2 regions of the Streptomyces sp. NPDC056361 genome follow, and region 1 is predicted to be linked to the other one. Evidence: riboswitches for the same ligand, from Rfam matches in the RefSeq annotation. Region 1 holds a riboswitch; the other holds the start of a gene.
The links. Region 1 has a riboswitch for glycine ahead of gcvT (glycine cleavage system aminomethyltransferase GcvT). Riboswitches for the same ligand answer to the same signal wherever they lie in the genome.

Region 1 (3,399 bases):
TGCGGCCCAGCACCTCGACGAGCCGGCCTCCCGCCGCGGGGTTGCCGAGTGAGGCGGCAAGGACCTCTTCGAGCTCGTTGCCCGGCCACGTCACGTCCACGGTCGCGTTTCCCCTTCTCGCACGGCCTGCCGTACCGGCCGCCCGGCAGCACCCTAACGCCGCCCCGGTGCCGCCGTGGCCAAAAGGGAGGGTACGGGTCCCCCGCCGCGGTCAGGCGGCGTCGCGGAAGGAGATGCGGCGGAGGGTGTCGGCGGCGGCGCGGTCGAGGAGGGTGACGGAGGTGCAGCCGGGCGGCAGGCTGCCGGTCTCGGCGGCCCGCAGCAGCCGGCCGACGGCCCGCCGGTGCCGGGCGAAGGCGTAGGCGGAGACGCCGCGGCCCCGGGCGTCCTGCCCGGCCCGCGCGGTGTCCGGGGTCACGTCGAGGAGGACCAGGTGCAGGGCGCTGCCCCGGCGGCGGGCCTCGCGGGCGAGCCAGCCGCGCACCCAGGACTGGGTGCCGCAGTCGTGGACGATCGCGCTCGCGCCGGAGCGCAGGACGCGGCGGAGCCCGGCGTAGTGCGCGAGGCGGACGAGGGGGCGGTAGAGGGCGTACGGCAGGAGGCGGGGCATGCGGACCTCCCAGCGCTCGCGGGTGTCCTGGGAGTCGATGACGTGGCCCTCGGCGGCGCGCTTCATGAGGGTGGACTTGCCGCTGCCGGGCAGGCCGGAGACGACGACGAGGTCGCCGGCGGCGAAGACGAGGGCGCCGGGGCCGCGGCCGCCGCGCTCGCGGAGGTCGCGCAGGAGCCGGCCGCGGCGGCGGGTCCTGGCGCGGGCCCGTTGGGCCGGTATGCCGGTGCCGGTCGCGTAGGCGCCGGTGTGCTCGATCCTCATCGCTCTCCCCCTGTCGGGTCTCAGGAGACCTGAGGAGACCCTTGCCCACAAAGTGTAAAGAAACGGTAATGAGACACAAGCGATTTGCCCCGCCGACACCGCATGCAATGATGTGCCCGCCAGGCGCGCACAGTCGCCACACAATCGCATACCGGCCGCTCGAATCCGCGCGGGAGAGTTCCGGGCCGCCCCAGGGCGTCCGGACGCCGAAGGAGCAAGACCCTCCCTTGAATCTCTCAGGCCCCGTACCGCGCGGATGAGGCAGATCTGAAAAGCGGGACACCGTGCCGTGTCCCCACCCAAGGTGCAAGCCGATCTCTCGGTGACGAGATGCTCTCGGTGAACCTCTCAGGTTCCATGACAGATGGGGAGGACGTCCTCGCCCGTCATGTGTTTCGTCACCGATCACGCCCTTGGGACCCGGGAGCCACCCCATGAGCACTGCCCCCCGTCTGACCGCCCTCGATGCCCTGCATCGTTCGCTGGGCGCGACCATGACCGACTTCGCGGGCTGGGACATGCCGCTGCGGTACGCCAGCGAGCGCGACGAGCACAACGCCGTCCGCACGGCGGCCGGCCTCTTCGACCTCTCCCACATGGGTGAGATCACGGTCACCGGCCCGCAGGCCGTCGACCTGCTGGACTACGCCCTCGTCGGCAACATCTCCACGGTGGGCAACGGCCGCGCCCGCTACACGATGATCTGCCAGGAGGACGGCGGCATCCTCGACGACCTGATCGTCTACCGCCTCGGCGAGACCGAGTACATGGTCGTCGCCAACGCCTCCAACGCGCAGATCGTCCTGGACGCGCTCGTGGCCCGCGCGGAGGGCTTCGACGCCGAGGTCCGCGACGACCGCGACGCGTACGCCCTGATCGCGGTCCAGGGCCCGGAGTCCCCCGGCATCCTGAAGTCGATCACCGACGCCGACCTGGACGGCCTGAAGTACTACGCCGGCCTGCCCGGCACGGTCGCGGGCGTGCCCGCGCTGATCGCCCGTACCGGCTACACCGGAGAGGACGGCTTCGAGCTGTTCCTGAAGCCGGAGCACGCGGAGGGCGTCTGGACGGCGCTGACCGAGGCGGGCGCGGGCGTCGGCCTGATCCCCTGCGGCCTGTCCTGCCGCGACACGCTCCGCCTGGAGGCGGGCATGCCGCTGTACGGCCACGAGCTGACCACCGCCCTCACCCCCTTCGACGCGGGCCTCGGCCGGGTCGTGAAGTTCGAGAAGACCGGCGACTTCGTCGGCCGCAAGGCGCTGGAGGCCGCCGCCGAGCGCGCCGAGACCGCCCCGCCGCGCAAGCTGGTCGGCCTGATCGCCGAGGGCCGCCGCGTCCCCCGCGCGGGCTTCCCGGTCGTCTTCGGCGGCGAGGTCGTCGGCGAGATCACCTCGGGCGCCCCGTCCCCGACCCTCGGCAAGCCGATCGCCATCGCTTACGTCGACGCGGCGCACGCGACTCCCGGCACCACGGGTGTAGGTGTGGACATCCGCGGCACCCACGAGCCCTACGAGGTCGTGGCGCTGCCGTTCTACAAGCGCCAGAAGTGACGCATTCGTCTCACCCGGCGTCTCACCCCGCAAGACCCACGTACATCAGTACTCCCCCGATCCAGGAGAATCAGGCCATGAGCAACCCCCAGCAGCTTCGCTACAGCAAGGAGCACGAGTGGCTGACGGACGCCGTTGACGGCGTCGCGACCGTCGGCATCACCGAGCACGCGGCGAACGCGCTCGGCGACATCGTGTACGTCCAGCTCCCCGAGGTCGGCAGCACCGTGACCGCGGGCGAGGAATGTGGCGAGCTGGAGTCGACCAAGTCCGTCAGCGAGCTGTACTCCCCGGTGACCGGTGAGGTCGTCGAGGCGAACCAGGACGTCGTCGACGACCCGGCGCTGGTGAACACCGCCCCGTTCGAGGGCGGCTGGCTGTTCAAGGTGCGCCTCGCGGACGAGCCGAAGGACCTGCTCTCCGCCGACGAGTACACCGCCTTCACCGCCGGCTAACCGAGACCCCCAAGGGATCGATTCATGTCGCTTCTGAACACTCCCCTCCACGAGCTGGACCCCGACGTCGCCGCCGCCGTCGACGCCGAGCTCCGCCGTCAGCAGTCCACCCTCGAGATGATCGCGTCGGAGAACTTCGCTCCGGTCGCCGTCATGGAGGCCCAGGGCTCCGTCCTCACCAACAAGTACGCCGAGGGCTACCCGGGCCGCCGCTACTACGGCGGCTGCGAGCACGTCGACGTGGCCGAGCAGATCGCGATCGACCGGATCAAGGACCTGTTCGGCGCCGAGTACGCCAACGTCCAGCCGCACTCCGGCGCCTCCGCGAACCAGGCCGCCCTCTTCGCCATCGCCCAGCCCGGCGACACGATCCTGGGCCTGGACCTGGCGCACGGCGGTCACCTGACCCACGGCATGCGCCTGAACTTCTCGGGCAAGCAGTTCAACGTGGTCGCGTACCACGTGGACGAGGCCGGCCTGGTCGACATGGCCGAGGTCGAGCGCCTCGCCAAGGAGCACC
Region 2 (3,399 bases), on a different contig from region 1:
GTGAGGGTGTCGAAGAAGGCGCCCTGGGTGAGCTCGACGCCCCCGGCGGTCAGACCCGCGGCGAGGATGGCGGCGTAGCGGTGCGTGCGCTCCGCGATCTGCTTCAGGCCGTCCGGGCCGTGGTAGACGGCGTACATGCCGGCCATGACGGCGAGCAGCACCTGAGCGGTACAGATGTTGCTGGTGGCCTTCTCGCGGCGGATGTGCTGCTCGCGGGTCTGCAGGGCCAGGCGGTACGCGCGGTTCCCGTCGGCGTCGACGGACACGCCCACGAGACGGCCGGGCAGGGAGCGGGCGTGCTTGTCCTGGACGGCCATGTAGCCGGCGTGCGGACCGCCGAAGCCCATCGGCACGCCGAAGCGCTGCGTCGTTCCGACGGCGATGTCGGCCCCGAGCTCACCGGGCGAGGTGAGCAGCGTGAGCGCGAGCAGGTCGGCGGCGACGGTGACGATCGCACCCAGCTCGTGGGCGGCGTCGATCAGCGGCTTGATGTCGCGGACGGCACCGGAGGCGCCCGGGTACTGGAGCAGCACGCCGAAGACGCCGCGCTCGGCGACCTCGGCGGGGATGCCCTCGCTCAGGTCGGCGACGACGACCTCGACACCGGTCGGCTCGGCGCGGGTCTCGATGACGGCGATCGTCTGCGGCAGGGCGTCGGCGTCGATGAGGAAGACGCCGTTCTTGACCTTGCCGACGCGGCGGGACAGCGCCATGGCCTCGGCGGCGGCGGTGCCCTCGTCGAGGAGGGAGGCGCCGGAGGTGGGCAGACCGGTCAGGTCGGCGACCATGGTCTGGAAGTTCAGCAGGGCCTCCAGGCGGCCCTGGGAGATCTCCGGCTGGTACGGCGTGTACGCCGTGTACCAGGCCGGGTTCTCCATGACGTTGCGCAGGATGACCGGCGGGGTGAAGGTGCCGTAGTAGCCCAGGCCGATCATCGGGGCGAGGACCTGGTTGCGGTCGGCGAGCGTGCGCAGCTCGGCGAGGACCTCGGCCTCGGTACGGGCGGCGGGCAGGCCCAGCGCCTCGGCGTTCTTGATCACGTCCGGCACCGCGGCGGCGGTGAGCTCGTCGAGCGAGCCGTAACCGACCTGGGCGAGCATCTTGGCGCGCGCCTCGGCGTCGGGCCCGATGTGCCGCTGCTCGAACGGGATGCCCTGTTCGAGCTCGGAGAGCGGAGTGCGGTTGGCGGTCATGTACGGAGGCCTCCTGGTCGTCACGACCTGCGAGGGGCACCACGGCGCGGGTACCCGGACGGCCTCCCCCTCTGTCATCTCAACCTGAGAGTTTCACCGGCACGCCGCAGGGCACGCCGGCTTTCACCGTCGGTGAGAGCGCGTGCCGCCGGGGGCACCGCTCTGCTTTCCAGAGTGACCTCGTCCGCGCGGTACAGGGGCCTGAGAGATTCCGGGGAGGATTTGCTCCTTCGGCGCCCACCGGAAAGGTTTCTCCGGGGGACTCTCCCGCACAGGGTCGACAGCCACAGCCAGCCTACCAGCGCGGTTGTGGGTTCCTTCGCTCAAGTGGCCGACATCCCAGTTGTGCACTTTCGTAGGGGTGTAGAGCAGTTGCGACCAGTTGGAGGGACCGTGCAGACCGACATCGATCCGCGCAGCCTGATCGGCCGCAAGGCGTTCGACCGGAACGGACACAAGATCGGCACCGTGGACGAGGTGTACCTCGACGACGCGACCGGCATCCCCGAATGGGCCGCCGTTCGCACCGGCCTCTTCAGCAGGGACGCCTTCGTCCCCCTGGAGCCCAGCGATCTCCTCGCCGACGGCCTCCACATCCCCTACGAGCGATCACTCATCAAGGACGCCCCCGACTTCGGCGTCGGCCGCCACCTCTCCCCGGAGCAGGAACTCCAGCTCTATCGCCACTACAGCCTCACCCTGCCCCCGTCGCCCGCCGACTACCCCGACACCGACTTCGGCCGCCTCGCCGGCCAGGACGGCACCTGACCCCCGCGCTCCCGCCCGGGGCCCCTTGCACAGCCGCACAGCACACAGCACCAGCCGCGCCGCCCCACCCGCGCCCGCCCGCGCAGGCGGCGCGGGTGGCGCGGGTGGCGCGGGACGCGTCCACCGAGGCCGCCCCCGGCCGCCCGAGACCGCCCACAGCCGTCCCAGCCAGGCCAGGGGCCGCCCCACCACGGCCGCCCTCACCCCACCAACGGCAGCGGCTCCCCCTCCTCCAGGTCCGGGTCGTCCACCGCGAACGTCCGGACCCGCCCCGGCACCGCCGACCCAGGCTCCTCGAACCGGACGGTGACCCGCCCGACCCCGCTGCCCTGCACCCAGCCGGCCCCGTACACCGCGTGCCGTACGTCACGCCCGGGCGCCCAGTGCCGCTCCACGGGCCCGGCAGCCTCTCCCCCGCCCTCCGCACCCGGCGCATCCCCCACGCTCGCCACAGGGGCCCCAGCAGCCGCAGAGGAGCCCTCAGCCCCTTCCGCCCCCTCCTCCGCATCCGAACCCTCACCCGCCCCCGTGGACGCCCCCGGCCCCACGCCCGCACCCGCCTGCGCGAACAGGTCCTCCTGCGTGTAGTCCGCGAGCCCGCTCACCCCCACCCCGAGCAGCCGCACGCCCCCGGTCGTGTCCACGGCCTCCAGGAGGCGCCCCACCGCCTCCCGTACGACGCCGGGGTCGTCCGTGGGCCCCCGCAGCGTCTCCGACCGGGTCAGCGTCGAGAAGTCGTACCGCCGCACCTTGAGGACGATCGTCCGCCCCGAGTGCCCCGAGGCCCTCAGCCGCCCCACGCACCGGTCGGCGAGCCGCTCCACCTCGACCCTGATCCGCACCCGGTCGTGCAGGTCCACGTCGAACGTGTCCTCGACCGACACCGACTTCGCGTCCCGCTCGGCCACCACGGGCCGGTCGTCGTACCCCTGGGCCATCCGGTACAGCGAGGTCCCGTGCGCACGCCCCAGGAGCCGTACGAGCTCGTCCTCGCCCGCCTCCGCGAGATCGGACACGGTGGTCATGCCGGCCCGCCGCAGGTGCTCCCCGGTCGCGGGCCCGACCCCGGGCAGGATCCGCACGGACCTCGGCCCCAGCAGCTCCCGCTCGGTGCCCGGCTCGATGAGCACGAGCCCGTTCGGCTTGGCCTCCTCGGACGCGATCTTCGCGATCATCTTCGAGCCCGCGAGCCCCACGGACCCCGTCAGCCCCGTCGTCGCCAGGATGTCGGCCCGCAGCCGCTCCCCCGCCGCCCGCGCGCCCGCACTGTCGTCGGCGACGCCCCCGGCCTCCAGGTCGACGAACGCCTCGTCCAGGCTGAGCGGCTCCACGAGCGGCGACAGCCGGCCCAGCAGCTCCATCACCTGCTCGCTGATCGACCGGTAGAAGGTGAATCGCGGCACCAGATAGGCGGCGTTCGGCGCGAGCCGCCGGGCCT

Region 2: linked by a shared signal. The riboswitch ahead of gcvP (aminomethyl-transferring glycine dehydrogenase) and the one ahead of gcvT (glycine cleavage system aminomethyltransferase GcvT) in region 1 are both predicted to bind glycine.

The regions. Positions count from the first base shown of each region.
Region 1 covers NZ_JBHJQI010000205.1:4,903-8,301, forward strand. Annotated here, with positions in the region: gene ACFCY7_RS37515 (enhanced serine sensitivity protein SseB) at 1-100, opposite strand, end outside; gene ACFCY7_RS37520 (AAA family ATPase) at 212-874, opposite strand; glycine riboswitch at 1,035-1,135, shown strand; gene gcvT (glycine cleavage system aminomethyltransferase GcvT) at 1,309-2,424, shown strand; gene gcvH (glycine cleavage system protein GcvH) at 2,502-2,879, shown strand; gene glyA (serine hydroxymethyltransferase) at 2,904-3,399, shown strand, end outside.
Region 2 covers NZ_JBHJQI010000155.1:7,491-10,889, forward strand. Annotated here, with positions in the region: gene gcvP (aminomethyl-transferring glycine dehydrogenase) at 1-1,193, opposite strand, end outside; glycine riboswitch at 1,373-1,473, opposite strand; gene ACFCY7_RS34005 (PRC-barrel domain-containing protein) at 1,587-1,961, shown strand; gene ACFCY7_RS34010 (DNA polymerase IV) at 2,162-3,399, opposite strand, start outside.